2 linked regions of the Prochlorococcus marinus subsp. marinus str. CCMP1375 genome follow. The protein of the gene in region 1 interacts with the protein of each later gene in a pairwise test. Links are inferred from orthologs where the notes say so. Each region holds a gene or a part of one and is shown on either strand. Other genes may lie near its edges. The genes, in order: PRO_RS05275 and sfsA.

Evidence for each region.
Region 2: the proteins of PRO_RS05275 (region 1) and sfsA interact in binary tests that used the Escherichia coli proteins (3 or more experiments, as listed by UniProt). The link is inferred for Prochlorococcus marinus subsp. marinus str. CCMP1375 from one-to-one orthologs.

The regions. Positions count from the first base shown.
Region 1 is NC_005042.1:986,217-994,219, reverse strand. The notes cover bases 1,971-4,876. They hold PRO_RS05275 (glutamate-5-semialdehyde dehydrogenase), read left to right. Parts: upstream 1,971-2,721; coding sequence 2,722-4,032; downstream 4,033-4,876. Other genes in these bases: PRO_RS05265 (esterase/lipase family protein), read left to right, coding at 4,425-4,876; PRO_RS05270 (dihydroneopterin aldolase), read left to right, coding at 4,038-4,421; PRO_RS05280 (ROK family protein), read left to right, coding at 2,227-2,646; PRO_RS05285 (translocation/assembly module TamB), read left to right, coding at 1,971-2,224. In the rest of the region: more of PRO_RS05285, read left to right, coding at 1-1,970; more of PRO_RS05265, read left to right, coding at 4,877-5,048; PRO_RS05260 (M3 family metallopeptidase), read right to left, coding at 5,010-7,136; PRO_RS05255 (NAD(P)H-quinone oxidoreductase subunit 4), read right to left, coding at 7,146-8,003. UniProt on the Escherichia coli protein: Catalyzes the NADPH-dependent reduction of L-glutamate 5-phosphate into L-glutamate 5-semialdehyde and phosphate. The product spontaneously undergoes cyclization to form 1-pyrroline-5-carboxylate.
Region 2 is NC_005042.1:281,729-289,585, forward strand. Bases 2,591-5,350 are described here. They hold sfsA (DNA/RNA nuclease SfsA), read left to right. Parts: upstream 2,591-3,472; coding sequence 3,473-4,228; downstream 4,229-5,350. Other genes in these bases: murJ (murein biosynthesis integral membrane protein MurJ), read right to left, coding at 2,591-3,389; PRO_RS01485 (hypothetical protein), read right to left, coding at 4,233-4,379; PRO_RS01490 (ammonium transporter), read left to right, coding at 4,529-5,350. Also shown: glyA (serine hydroxymethyltransferase), read right to left, coding at 1-856; PRO_RS01465 (2TM domain-containing protein), read left to right, coding at 1,127-1,384; PRO_RS01470 (DUF3181 family protein), read left to right, coding at 1,415-1,705; more of murJ, read right to left, coding at 1,773-2,590; more of PRO_RS01490, read left to right, coding at 5,351-6,037; PRO_RS01495 (4-hydroxy-3-methylbut-2-enyl diphosphate reductase), read left to right, coding at 6,135-7,352; PRO_RS01500 (DoxX family protein), read left to right, coding at 7,481-7,857. UniProt on the Escherichia coli protein: Binds to DNA non-specifically. Could be a regulatory factor involved in maltose metabolism.

The sequences.
Region 1 (8,003 bases):
GACAATTTCCAAATTTAATTTGTCTCCAGAAGTTGCTTTAGGCACTGCTAAAAATCTAAATGGACTTTTTCTTGCTTCTCCTAAGGATTCGCTTGATAGTCAATTGATTAATTGGGATATTTCGCGAGTTTTTGTGGAAAGATATAAAAGAAAAATTTCAAGCAAGGAAATTATAAATCCATCTGATCTGCAAGGAAACCTAAATGCAGAGGCTAACTTAGAGGGCTCTAAAATCTCCAAATTGAATCTAGAGGTTAAAGCTTCTGGCAAGATATGGATAAAGGGCGATAAACAAAGTGAGGAGAAGATAGAGCCTTTTACAGCATCATTTAAATCATTATCTCTAACTGATAAAGGAGAGTTCAAAATTTTAAATTTACCTTTTTCAATTTTGTCATTATTTTTCACGTCACCTTCTTCTCTAACAGGTATGTTTGGTGTTGTTGGTAGATACAAATATAATGATAATTTGCCAGAATTGTCAGCGGATCTTGTATTAAATAAAGCTAAAATATCTGAAAAAGAATTTGTATTAGATAAAGCAAATATTGTTTTATCTAATTCAATTTTAAACACAGATATATCCATTCGTGAAGTTTCTTCTCTTCAACCAGTAAAAATTGTTGGAAAAGTACCTTTATCAAATGATCTTCCTTTTGATGTCAAAGTAGAAAGCCATGGAGATGGCCTTACCTTTTTAGACGGTTTGTCTAAGGATTTTGTCAATTGGAAATCCGGTACAGCGGACTTAAAACTGATAATTAGTGGGACACGTTCTAAACCAGTAGCTAATGGTTATTTTGTTGTTAGCAATGGAGAATTTTTATTGAAACAAAACCCTGTAAAGGATTTCGATACTAAAATAATCTTTGATTTTAATCAGATAGATTTTCAGACATTAACAGCTCGTATTGGTGATAAAGGTGTTGTTAAAGCAAATGGAGGAATGTATATATTTAGAGATGATAAAGAAATATCAAAAGAGCTAAACTTAGTAATTAAATCTATTGAATTTGATCAAAATAATTTTGATTTTAAAGTTTCTTCAAACCTCAATGTTAAAGGTTCAATTCTTCAGCCTTTGTTAGGTGGTGATATAACTATTGAGCAAGGGTCTATCTCTACAAAAAGATCGCGTGTAGATAAGAAAAATTCCACATCAACTCAAAAGATATCTACTAATTCCACTCAGCGTTACTTTAATCAGCTCCCAGAACAAAATTGGGATTATAAAGACCCTCTTGTACTTTTTATAGAGGATAAGAATTCTCCTGCTAACAAATTACTACGTTCTGGACTCCCCAAAGGTTTGTCTTTTATAGGCTTTGATTCCTTAAAGCTTCGATTAGGCCCTGATTTAAGAATAGTGTCACAACCAATTGCAAGTTTTGATGCTGCTGGAACTTTAATCTTGGACGGAGCATTAGATGACACTCTTGATTTACGAGGACTAATTCGTCTTAGGAAAGGGAGAGTGAATCTCTTTACAACAACTTTTGCTCTCGATACACGAGAACCGAATATTGCTTTATTTGCACCCTCTATGGGATTAATTCCTTATTTGGATATAACAATGACCACTCGTGTTCCAGATGTTATTCAGGACCCAACTAAATTAGACTCTACTAGTGATTTTGCTTCTAATGGCTCTGGAGCTGTTGGCATAGGGGGCTCTAGATTCGTCAAGGTCGAGTTAGTAGCAACTGGACCTGCTGACCGAGTCTCTGAGACTTTTCAACTAAGAAGTACGCCTGCGTTGCCAAAGAGTCAACTGCTTGATCTTATTGGTGGAAACTCTTTGACAATGTTAATGAGTGGTAGTGAGAGAGAAGTTCTTGTGGATTTTTTGAATAGGTCGTTCCTTTCCCCTGCTTTAGGTAATTTAAGTGGTGCTTTTAGTGAAAGAATACAAGTCTCTTTATATCCTGCATTTGTCACTGCTAATGATATAGCTAATGATGAAAGCGAAAATAGTGAGGTAAATGAATTAACTGATTCTGAGGCTAGTGCGGATGATTTATCACCGCAGCAAGCTTGGATAGCGGAAGTTGGTTTTGACTTATCTCAGAGAGTTAACTTTTCAATTCAGACAACACCTAATCGTAAAGATATTCCTCCTCAAGGTACAATCACATTCCAAATTAACCCTAGTGTTGGAGTACTTGGTGCTTTAGATAAAAATGGTAATTGGCAGAGTCAAGTTCAAATTTTTGTACGTTATTAAATATGAAGAAAATAATTTATGATTTTATTGGCTTTGATGTTGGATCTTCATATATAAAAATGCATTGTTTTAATGATCAGCATCTTTGCCATAAGAGGAATTTAACGGTTGATAGTTATTTGACGCCCGGAGCTATTACTGTTTTGCTTTGTGAGGCTATAGATTTATTAGATGATGGAGCTGTAAATTCTATTGTAGTTATTATCCCTGGAGTAATCGATAAAACAGGACGATTTGTTGAGTCTTGGATTGGTAACCCACTTTGGGTTGATATACCTTTAGCAGATTGGTTGGAAATAAGATTGAAAATCAAGGTAGTGCTTGCAGGAAAAAATTCCTTTTCATTTATAAAGGATTTATCTGTATTTTCTTATCATTTAAAAAACAGCTTTTCATTGTTTTATCAATCGTCCTCTTCTTAACCATGCAATGATTTACTAAATTCTAAAAAAATTGCTATTTATGAGGGAGGATGATGTGAATGAACTAATTCTCTAATGGAAAAACAAATTTTGGTCCCATCTCCAACAGATGAATTAGTGAACAGGGCCCTCGAAGTGAAGAGTGCTTCAGTTTCATTGTCGCAATGTTCAAATGATCAGCGTCAAAGCGCATTGATTTTAATGACTGAGGCTTTGAGTTTGAGATCTAGCGAAATTTTGAAAGCAAATTCAGATGATGTCCATCGAGCCGAACAAGAAGGGCTTAATCAAGCTCTTCTTTCAAGACTAAAACTAACTGAAGAAAAATTACGCATTAGCATTGAAGGCATTAGACAAGTGGCGTCGTTGTCTGATCCGATAGGGATACGTCAACTCCACCGTGAACTTAATACAAACCTTTATTTACAACGAGTTACAGTTCCATTAGGGGTTATCGGAGTGATTTTTGAATCTAGGCCTGATGCTGTTATGCAAATTGCTTCTCTAGCAATACGTTCTGGTAATGGAGCAATCCTGAAGGGTGGTAGTGAAGCTAGTTTGACAAATATTGAAATAGTAAAAGCAATGAAAGAAGGACTGAGCAAATCGGATATTCAGCCTGAATCAATATGCTTGTTAAAAACGAGACAAGAGAGTTTAGGCTTGCTTGGTTTAGATGGAATTGTTGATCTAATTATTCCTCGAGGAAGCAATGAATTAGTACGCTTTATTCAAGACAATACTCGCATACCTGTTTTGGGCCATGCTGATGGAATTTGTCATTTATATATTGACTCTGCAGTTAATCTAAATCAGGCCCTAGATATTGCGATAGATAGCAAATGTCAATATCCGGCAGCATGTAATGCTATTGAAACTTTGCTATTACATAAAGATATCGCTGCTTCTTTTCTTAAATTAGCTATTCCAGCGTTTGAAAAATTGGGAGTCACTCTTTTAGGAGATGAATTGTCTCAGTCTTTTGGAATTATTACAAAGGCAGAAGAAAGTGATTGGTCTACTGAATACCTTGACTTAAAACTTTCGGTAAAAGTCGTTTCATCAGTAGATGAGGCGATGCTTCATATACGTCGCTATGGATCTAGGCATACTGATGCTATTGCGACTACAAATAAGGAAATAGCCAGGAGGTTTCTGCGCACAGTTGACAGTTCAGGAGTTTACCATAATTGTTCTACTCGCTTTGCAGATGGATTTCGTTATGGTTTTGGAGCAGAAGTTGGTATTAGCACGCAAACACTTCCACCTAGAGGCCCAGTCGGCTTAGATGGATTGGTTACCTATAGATATTTCTTAGAAGGAGATGGGCATATTGCAGAAGATTTTTCTAATGGTAAGAAGACTTTTTCTCATATTGATTTGTAACTCTAATGAAACCTCCTACCTTTAGTTCAATACATGTTGAAGGTATCAATCTCTGGGCACATGTAGGTGTATTAGAGAAAGAACGTTTGTTAGGACAATTATTCCTTTTAGACTTTACTCTTTGGCTGGATTTAGAAACAGCTTGTAAGAGTGACGATCTGTCTTTATCTGCAGATTATAGTCTTGCTATCAAAAGTCTCCAACAACTGTCATTTCAGATCAGGTGTAAAACTATTGAATATTTCAGTGAACAAATTTTAGATCGACTTGAAATGTTATATGGAACTGTTCCCATTCGAATTTCACTTGAAAAATGTTATCCGCCAATTGATGGCTTTACTGGAAGTGTTTCTATTCAAAGAAATAGGAACAATCCTCCCTTTAAGTAACCTATGCCTATTTTAGATCGCCCATTAGTCTTAGTTCATGGGCTCTGGAATACTCCTCAACTTTTTAAACGCTTAGAGGATAGATTAAATCAACCACAATCTTTTGTATTAGCACCCCATTTACCGCATGATTGTGGGAGAATAAATATACGTAAATTGGCAGTAGAACTTGATTCTCAAATTACTCGAACATTAGGTCCTGATGTATTAATAGATCTACTTGGGTTCTCTATGGGTGGTTTGATAAGTAGAGTCTGGCTTCAAGAGATGGGAGGCTATCAAAGAACTAGGCGATTTTTTAGTGTAGGTAGTCCGCACTACGGAACATTAACGGCTCAACTTGTACCTGCCAATATTTTTGCCGGAATCGCAGAAATGAAAGTAGGCAGCAAGTTGATTAAATCATTAAATAATGATTTAACTAACCTTCAGAAACTTAATTGTAGAAGTTATTTCTGTAAATTTGATTTAATGGTTTTCCCTGGGTTTAGAGCAGTTTTGCCGATAGGACCTTCTATATCATTGCCTGTATTTACTCATAAAGCGCTAATAAAAAAATCAGTAGCTATTGAAAAGATAACCTCAGATTTATTTGATAGCTGTTCTAAGTCCACAATGTTTGATTAATGCTTCGCTAGTTGCAGGTCTTCCTCTGAATGATTGGAAGATTTCATTTGGTGATTTGCTTCCTCCAAGGCTGAGTATTGTATCCCTGAATCGTTTCCCAATTAATCTAATATTTGATTCATTGTCTAATCCAGCTTCTTCGAACGCCGAAAATGCATCTGCACTTAGTACTTCAGCCCACTTATAAGAGTAATAACCTGCTGAATATCCACCAGCAAAAATATGACTAAATGCGCATAAGAATTGATCTTCTGGAATAGGCTCTATTACACATGTTGTCTTAGCTAGATTCCTTCTAAGTTCATCTGGAGTAATCCCTAGATTATCGTTCCAAAGATTATGTAGACGTATATCAGTTAAAGCAAAGTGAATTTGTCTTAACGTATTAAGTCCTGAATTGAAGGTTTGATTTAGTCTTAATTTTTGAAATTCTTCATTAGGAAGTGGTTGCTTAGTCTCCCAATGCTTTGCAATGTCGTTGATTGTTTTCTCTTCTAGGCACCAATTTTCCATAAATTGGCTAGGGAGTTCAACTGCATCCCATTCCACATTATTGATCCCTGCTGCTTTTGGATATTCAACTTTTGTAAGCATGTGCTGTAGGCCATGTCCGAACTCATGAAATAGGGTTTTCACTTCTTCAAAACTCATCAGACTGGGGAGTCTTTCAGTTGGCGGTGTTTGATTACAAACTAAATATGCCACTGGTATTACGACGTCTCCATTATCTAATCTTTCTTTTGTTAGGCATTCGTCCATCCATGCACCTCCTCGTTTACTAGCAGGTCTTGAGAATGGATCTAAGTAAAAGGAAGCAATGTGTGTATCATCTTTATCTAACACATCATATAATTCAACATCTTTGTGCCATACAGGATACTTTGCGCTACATGGTTTTATAGAGATCTCGAATAGTCTTTCACATAACCTAAATAAACCATTAAGTACTTGAGGAAGTGGGAACCAAGCTCTTAGATTTTCTTGATTGAGATCAAATAGCTTTTGCCTTAACTTTTCTGACCAATAATTGACATCCCAAGGAGCTAATTTATAGAAGTCAGTACCAGTTTCATCGGCAGCAAATAACTCTAATCTTTTTATTTCTTCCTTGGCAGCTGGCATTGCTGCGGATCTGAGTTCTTCAAGCAATTCTTCTACTTGAGATACATTACTGGCCATTTTGCTTGACAAGCTTATTTCAGCCCAGTTTTTGTAGCCAAGAAGTTGAGCTTGGTGTTTTCTAATTGAAAGAATTTGTTCAATTAACTTTTGATTATTTAGCTTTCCACTACTGGCTCTACTTATGTAGGCTTTATAAATAATTTCACGCAAGTGCCTATTCTTTGAGTATGTAATAAAAGTGGTATAGCTTGGCATGTCTAGACCTAGTAGCCATGGACCTTTTTCTGCTGAAGGTCCTTCCCCCCTATTTTCTTGAAAAATATCATCAGCTTCTTTTGCAGCTTTTGCCATTGCTTCTAGGCTACGTTTTGGTAGCCCTTCTATCTGTTCAGGTTTTGTTAGTAGAAGTTTCCATTCTTTTGTTGCATCTAATACGTTATTACTAAAGATATTAGAAAGTTCCGCAAGACGTTCACTGTTAGAATTAAATATTTTTTTGTCTTCACCTGTTAAACCTACACCTCTATTCTTCATTGATAGTAATTCTGATTCAAGAATTCTTAGCTGTGTGTTATCTAGAGATTGTTTGTTTTTATTGAAAAGGTTTAAGAGTGCATTAAATAGTACCTTGCTTTGACCCAATCGATTGCCAAATCGAATTACTTCAGGCTGTTGATCAGCATAGACTTTTCTTAGTTCAGGAGAATTAGATACTCCATTTAAATGTGAGACAATTCCCCAGCTCCAGCGAAGCTTCTCTTCAATTTTGTACAAAGGGTTTATTAGATCTTCCCAAGTTAAAGCTTTTTCTGAGATCAACTTCTCTTTTAACTCATTTTCTAAAACATCAAATTCCTTGTGAAGTATATTTAATAGAGTTGGAATACATTGCTCAATTTCTAGACTAGTAATCTCTTCAAAGAGTGGTAATCCTTTACCAATCAATAGTGCTGGAAGTTTTTGCATTTCTTTCTTTTAATTTAAATATACTATTGGTGCAATAGTTATTAAATTGCTAGCAAGCAAGTTACTTGCAATCGCATCAGTAGATGTTTCAAATAAATCTGTAGCGATTCTAGGCCAAAAACCTATGAATAATGTTGGTACTAGAAGACTTAAAGCTATTAACAGCTCTCTGGAGTTCATTTCTTCAACCATTGCTAAGGCTGGTATCCTAGGCCCAAAAAACACTCGTCTGCACATTGATAAAAGGTAAACAGGAGTAAGTACAAGTCCTATTGCAGCAATTAGTATTGAGATAGATCTGAAAATCGAAGTAAAGGCATCTTGACTAGTTATACCAAGGAAGATTGTTATTTCACTAACAAATCCACTCATGCCTGGAAGAGCTAAGGAGGCTAACGAACTGGTGAGAAAAAGAGCAAATGTTATCGGAAGAGCCTTTGCTAGTCCTCCCATATTTGGTATTGAAAGAGTATTTGTTCTTTCGTAAAATGAACCTGTTATAAAGAACATTGCTGCAGCAATTAGTCCATGACTGATCATCTGAAGCATTGCCCCATTAATACCTAAAGTGTTTATAGCTCCTATACCTAATAGAACAAAACCCATGTGACTTACTGAACTGCAAGCAATTCTTCGTTTTACATTGTCTTGAGCAAAAGCATTTAATGCTCCATAAATTATATTTACTATGCCTATTACTATTAATGCTGGTGATAATTGAATATGAATTTCAGGGAACATTTGTACATTAAATCTAATCAATGCATATCCACCCATTTTTAGAAGTATTCCTGCTAATAACATTGAAACTGGAGCATTTGCCTCGCCATGTGCATCAGGCAACCATGTATGCAGAGGGAAAATAGG
Region 2 (7,857 bases), 710 kb from region 1 along the record:
AAGTTTTAAATTCTGGTTTCAGTGCTTCTCCAAAGGCAACTGCTTTTGCAGCAATAACATGTTCCAAAGGCCCTCCTTGATTTCCTGGGAAAACAGCTTTATCAAATCTTTTCCCAAATTCTTTGTCTCTGCATAGGATTAGTCCCCCTCTAGGACCTCTAAGAGTTTTGTGGGTAGTCGTTGTAACTACATCACAATATGGAACAGGGTTGGGGTGGGCTCCACATGCAACGAGTCCAGCAATATGAGCTATGTCTGCCAGTAAATATGCATCTATTTCATCAGCTATGCTTCGAAAGGCTTTAAAATCAATGGTCCTAGGATAAGCAGAAAATCCACAGATGATTAATTTTGGTCGATTTTTTAGGGCAACTTGCCTTATCTGTTCAAAGTTCAAAACCTTTGTAGTTTGATCTACACCGTAATGAATAGCGTTAAACCATTTGCCGCTTACGTTTACAGGAGAACCATGAGTTAAATGACCACCATGTGAGAGGTCCATCCCCATTATTGTGTCTCCAGGGTTTAATAGAGCAAGAAACACTGCAAAATTTGCTTGAGCACCACTATGAGGTTGAACATTGGCCCACTCTGCATTGAAAAGTGTTTGTGCTCGAGTGATTGCTAATTGTTCAATGGCATCAATATGCTCGCAGCCCCCGTAATAACGCTTATTAGGAAGACCTTCTGCATATTTGTTAGTTAAGACAGATCCTTGAGCTTCCATTACTGCCTCAGAAGCAAAGTTCTCACTAGCAATTAGCTCTAAATGTGTTTGTTGCCGTAAGAGCTCTTGATTAATTAAAAAAGAAATATCTGGATCTGTATTTCGGAGATCTGAATTAATCGTATGCAATTTAATATTCTCCTATGTGTAGTGTCACTGTTGGGATAGTAAATAAAAGATGGCCATGATTAAGAAAAATGCGTCTTAATTTCCTTTTTGTGTGTTGATCTTATTAAAAAGTTGAAAAACGCGCCTGGAGAGATTCGAACTCCCGACCCTCTGATCCGTAGTCAGATGCTCTAATCCGCTGAGCTACAGGCGCACAAGGTTAAGCGGAAACTTTGATATCCACTTATCCAACTATAGGATGGCGTGAGAATTACATCAAAACAAAATTCAATGCCTCTTAGGTGGTATGGCAATGGAGATCCCACTGATCCCATTTATTTGCATTTCTCTCGAATAGTTAATTTCACTATTCATGCAATGGCATTTGCAGCTGTAAATAGTGGTTTATGGCTAGTTCATCAGATTCGTGATGTATGGCCTAATCTCCAATGGATTACTGGTTTATGGCTTGTGGGTTTAATGGTTCATTTGACATTTGTCATTATTCGCAGACCTTCTTCGACGAATCACTCTCCTTTAGAAGAGTGATTGTGTGATCTAATTGCTTCAACAATTCTTATGAGTCTTGATTCAACCCAATTGCAGGAATTAGAACTCTTGATTGCGGATCGCATATATATACAAGTTGAGAATTGGCATCTTTATTTAGGTGATGCAGGCTTGTCAAAGCCTTTGGCTATTGAATGCCAAGCTCATCTTGATAATGGAGCTAACATTGCTGCTCGCAAGGCATGCGAAGGAGTTCAAGTCTTACTTGGTGGAGGCAACACAAAATTGCCTTTATCGAGATTAATTTCTTCTGGCCAATTTTTCGAATTAGAAGAGATTTTACAAAACTACTGCCCTTAAGACTTTTCTGATTCTTATAGATAGCTAAAAATTTTTTAATTCTGTATATTTTACTTAAAATAAATATTTATTTGCTATATAGAAAATTTAATTTACTTTTAAAAATTCTTACCATTTCACTCACTTCTTTTATGCCTAGTAAATTAGAAAGAATACAGAACAACAACAGGCTCATAAAAATTGAAACTAAGAGTTGAATTAATTGCCATGAATTATTATAAGACAATAATGGAAGAGAATTGATTTTACTTGCTACTAATCCAGAAAATAATCCGCATAAAAAAAGTTTTGATAAATCAACAAGCCATTCTTTTAAAGGAAGTAAAGTGATTTTAGCTTTTAGCTTTAATAAAAGTATTGAGCAAGTTAATATATTTACTCCAACTGTTGCAAGAACAAGCCCATTTGCTCCAAGATTAATTGTTAATTGGTCCCCCCACGGAGTTGGTCCCCCAATGAGAAACCAGTCTAAAAACGCATTAAGGGCTATTCCTATAGTCGATATCTTGAAAGGCGTATCTCCATCACTAAAAGCATAAAAAACTCTAACTAATAAATCTCTTATTAAATAAGCTGGCATGCCAATTCCATAGCAAACTAATAAACCTGAAACTAGTTGAATAGCCTCATTATTAAATACTCCTCTCCCAAAAATAGTTTCTGTAATTGTTTTACTTAGAGCTATAAATATTGCACCTAGGCAAATCATGCTAGCTGATGAAAATATGAAACCTTGCCTTATTCTCATTATTAAATCTTTTTGATTTTCATCAAGTGTTAGTTTCGCAAAAGTTGGCAATAATGGTAACAAGAGTGCATTTGAAACCAGGCCTAAAGGAGCTTGAACTAAAAAGTTTGCATAACTTAAGCCTGCTGCGGCTCCTAAAATATTAGAAGCGAAAAATAAATCTGTAAAAACATTGACCTGCAACATTCCAGAAGCAAAGGTCGCTGGAAGAATAATCTTCCAAACTTCTTTAACACCAGAATTTCTCCAGTCAAAAATAAATTTAAATTTGAAAAGTTTTTCCTTTTTTAATAAAGGAATTTGTATAACCCATTGAATAATTGCTCCTATTAGTGTCGCTTGGGCTAGAATTATCCCACCTAACATTTCTATATAATTTGAATTAACTTGTAGGTTTTTATATGCCCAAAAAATACTAACACCAATTATTAATGCTAGACTTGATATTATTGGAGATATAGAGGGAATAAAGAATTTATCTCTTGCATTTAATGAACCAAAACCTATTCCAATTAAACCTGCAAATAAAGTAATTGGGGACATTATCTTTAATTGTTTAACTGCGATTAAGTGAGTTGAGTTGTCTAAACCTGGTCCTACTAATTGTATTATTGAATCTGCTCCTAAAAATAAAAAGCCACTAATTAAAATGAAGACAAAAATAATTGATGTGTTAATAGAACCCATAATATATTCACCTTCTTTTTGACTTCTTCTGCTTAAAACTGTTACTACTGCATTGTGTAAGGGACCATTAATGCCGCCTATAAGAATTAAGAAAAAACCAGGCAGAATGTAGGCATAATTGAATGCGTCATATGCAGCCCCAACTCCAAAAACCCCAGCTATTAAAACTTGCCTTGCCAGACCGCCAGTCTTGCTTAGTACTGTTCCTAAACTGATTAGCATTGAAATGCTCTTTAGAGAACGTTTCATGCTTTGTGCCTAATAGATCTCATGGATTTTTAAGAACTTTTTAAATAGATTCATTCAATATATTCAGCAGAGATCTGTTTCTCATGATCGGCAAAACCATTACCAACTTTTCTCCGCTTACGGAAGGCATATTACTGAAAAGATATAAACGTTTTCTTGCAGATGTGGAGCTTGACACTGGGGAAGTAGTAACTGCACATTGTGCGAATACAGGACCCATGAAAGGTGTATTACATGTTGGCGGACGTGTCAGATTAAGACACTCTCCTTCACCTTCTAGGAAGTTAAGTTGGTCTTGGGAACAAGCTCAGGTTCCTTCTGGTCAATCTTTTTCTTGGGTTGGAGTTAATACTGCTTTACCTAATAAGTTGGTTAGGCTTGCAATTGAGGCAGGTTGCTTAAAGCAAGAGTTAGGTGAGATTTTTGAAATTAAAAATGAAGTGACGTATGGGGTTGCAAGGAAAAGTCGAATTGATTTGCTATTAACTCCTCATTTCAACAATTCAGATTCTCGTAAGATTTTTGTAGAAATTAAAAATACAACTTGGGCTAAAGGGTCTACAGCTGTTTTCCCTGACACAGTTACAACAAGAGGACAAAAGCATTTGCAAGAAATGATTAATGAAGTGCCTTCTTCACGAGCGGTCTTGGTTCCTTGCATTAGCAGAAATGATATTGAAGTATTTGTTCCTGGTGATTCAGCTGATGCTAAGTATGGCGATCTTTTTAGATTGGCTCTGAATGCAGGAGTAGAAGTAATACCTTGCGCTTTTGATTTTCATTTGGATTGCATCACTTGGGAAGGCACTAAACCATTCCTTAAAGGAGAAAATTTTTGATTCTTTAGAATATTTTTGTCTTAATTACAAAACTAAGTAAACCTATAGAAACTAGAGCCAAGAGTGTACCTCCTGCGATCATTACATTGGATCGTTCAGAAGCTTGTCTGGGGTTGCTTTTTTTAGAGACAATAGCTTTTTTGGTTTCCATGGTTTGGGAACTTAAATTCTGACTAAAGAGATACCAATTCTTAGTTATGTATTAATGATTACCAGATAGCAACTCTATTTTACCCATATTTGTATTTGTAATGGCTGCGTTTCTAGAAAATCAGCCGATATGACTCTTTCTATCTTTTTATGACCACTGCTTTGCAATCGCCGCCAAGGCGTCGCATTGCCCGCCTTCAAGAAGTCAGTCTTCTTGAAGGGCCAATGCTTCTCCTCCGTAGCATTCGTGGATTTCGATCCAATCAATCCTTGATTTGGTTGGCAACAGTTCCATTGGCACTTTTAGGCTTAGGGGTTTTTGGGTTTGCTGCTCGTGCAGGCGTAGGACTATCTGATTTATCAGGCGCTCAAGCTGCGAGCTTCTTGGCAGATAACCTATGGCTTTTTATAGCAACGATCCTTGTAATTTTTATGAATGCTGGCTTCGCAATGGTTGAAGCTGGGATGTGTCGTCAAAAGAATGCAGTGAACATTTTGGCCAAAAACCTTTTTGTTTTTGCTCTTGCTGTAACTGCTTATTGGTTCATTGGTTATTCCATAATGTATGGAGGAACTCCAATTATTGGTGGAGTAATTTTTTCTAATGGCTTTTTCTTCAACCCTGATCCGTCAGATGCACTTAGTTGTGCCGCTGGATTAGGAGCTGATGGATGTAGTCAATTAGTCCCTGCAGTAGACTTCCTCTTTCAGGCTGCTTTTGCAGGTACAGCAGCAACTATTGTTTCTGGTCTTGTAGCAGAGAGAGTGAAGTTTGGAGAATTTGTTGTTTTCTCGCTAGTCCTTACTGCTTTCATATATCCAATTGCTGGTAGTTGGCAGTGGAATGGCGCAGGTTGGTTATCGCAGTTAGGTTTCATTGATTTTGCGGGCTCTTCAATTGTCCACTCAGTTGGGGGATGGGCTGGTCTTGTAGGAGCAATGCTTCTTGGACCAAGAATTGGCAAATTTGTTGATGGGAAGCCCCAAGCAATGCCAGGGCACAACATGGCAATCGCAACTCTTGGTGCTCTGATCCTTTGGATTGGTTGGTATGGCTTTAACCCAGGTTCAGAGTTGGCTATGGATGAATATGTAGCTTACGTTGCAGTTACAACAACTCTTGCAGCAGCTGGTGGAGCTATTGCAGCTACATTGCTTTCTACTCTTACTTCCGGCAAGCCAGATCTAACAATGATCATTAATGGAATATTGGCTGGTCTTGTAAGCATTACTGCTGGCTGTGGAAACATGACACTTTCTGGATCTTGGCTTGCAGGATTTGTTGGAGGCTTAATAGTTGTTTTCGCAGTTTCTGCTTTGGATTCAGCTGGAATAGATGACCCAGTTGGAGCTTTCTCAGTTCACGGTGTATGCGGCGTTTGGGGAACAGTTGTTATTGGTCTCTGGGGCGTTGATGGAATGGATCCAGGAGCAGCTGGGATTGGCTTGTTTAATGGGGGAGGACTAAACACTTTGCTTATTCAGGCACTTGGAGCAGGTGCTTATGCAATATGGACAGTAGTAACCTGTTGGCTAGCTTGGACTGTTATTGGTGGTTTCTTCGGTGGCATTCGTGTTAGTGAGGAGGAAGAGATTCAAGGTCTTGATATAGGTGAACATGGTATGGAGGCATATCCAGACTTCGCTTCATCTAATTAAGAAAAACCTTTTCTTTACAAAAAGCTTGGCGTTAAGCCAAGCTTTTTTTGCTTTTTGGGTCTTTTCTAATAGAGTCTTGTTATTAATGGCAGCTTTAATGGATACTCAAGCTTTTAAGCGATCGCTGCATCATTCTGATCGTTATAACCGTAGAGGGTTTGAATCACCTGCAAAACGTGCTCAGGCTCTTGAAAAGGCTTATCAAAGTAATTTGATAGCCTCTATTCGTGATAATGGATATTTGTTAGAGCACGGAAGGTTAAGAGTAAAGCTTGCAGAGGCATTTGGTTTTTGTTGGGGAGTAGAACGTGCGGTCGCAATGGCCTATGAAACTAGACGACATTATCCAACAGAAAGTATTTGGATTACCAATGAAATTATTCATAACCCCTCTGTTAATGATCATTTGAGGAATATGAATGTTCGTTTTATTTCGGCTGAGAAAGGTATTAAGGATTTTTCGTCAGTAGAAGAAGGGGATGTTGTGATACTGCCAGCATTTGGGGCAACAGTTCATGAGATGAAATTACTTCATGAAAGAGGGTGCCATATCATAGACACAACTTGTCCTTGGGTTTCAAAGGTTTGGCATACAGTAGAGAAACATAAGAAGCATGAATTCAGTTCAATTATTCATGGGAAAGTGAAGCATGAGGAAACATTAGCAACTAGTTCTTTCGCTGGAACATATCTTGTAGTACTAGATTTGAAGGAAGCTCAGTATGTTTCTGATTATATTCTTGGCAAGGGGAATCGAGATGATTTTCTAAGGAGATTTTCCAGGGCTTCTTCTCAAGGATTTGATCCAGATAGAGATTTAAAGAGGTTAGGAGTTGCAAATCAAACAACAATGCTTAAGAGCGAGACCGAGGAGATAGGCAGGCTTTTTGAAAAGACCATGCTTAGAAAATATGGTCCTGCTGAATTAAATGAACATTTCTTAGCTTTTAATACTATTTGCGATGCTACAGAAGAAAGACAAGATGCAATGTTTTCCTTAGTTGATGAACCTTTGGACTTGTTAGTTGTTATTGGTGGTTTTAATTCTTCTAATACAACTCATCTTCAAGAAATTGCTCTTGCTAAGGGGATACGCTCTTTTCATATAGACACCCCTGAAAGAATCGGAGAGATAGAAAATACTATTACTCATAAACCTTTAGGTGATGACTTGAGGGTAGAGTCTAATTTTTTACCAGAAGGAAAGATTAATGTAGGTATTACTTCTGGTGCTTCTACACCAGATAGAATTGTTGAACATGTAATTCAAAAACTTATAAACCTTAGTGAGAGAAAGCTAATGACTGAGAATTGATTCTTATATATCCCTCACAATATTATTAATTTTATAGATAGTTTTTAGCATCCAATACGTTGCAAAATAAGCGCAACTAACGGATTTGCAGATAAACAACTAATATATAAATCTAATGCTTATAAATGATGGCTAACTCAGGCAGGCGAAATTCTGAAGATTTGGGCGCTTCTAACAGTAATCTGCCGCAGCAGAAAGTTGAAGTGGTAGTTGCAAATCCATCAGCAGGAGAGGTGAATATTTTAGGTGAGCTTTCTATTTTTGTTCTTAGAGTTGTTTTTAGTCTCTTTATGATCCATCATGGCCTTGAAAAATTGCAGGATCCACAAGGCTTTGCAGAATTTGTCGTCGGTAAATATTTCACCTTCCTGCCTGGAGATCCCATCATATGGACCTTTGCTGCTGGTTTAACACAAATTATCTGTCCTATTGGCCTTGCTTTGGGAGTGTTGACAAGGCTTGCTGCTCTTGGCCTTCTTAATACAATGCTATTTGCTCTTTATTT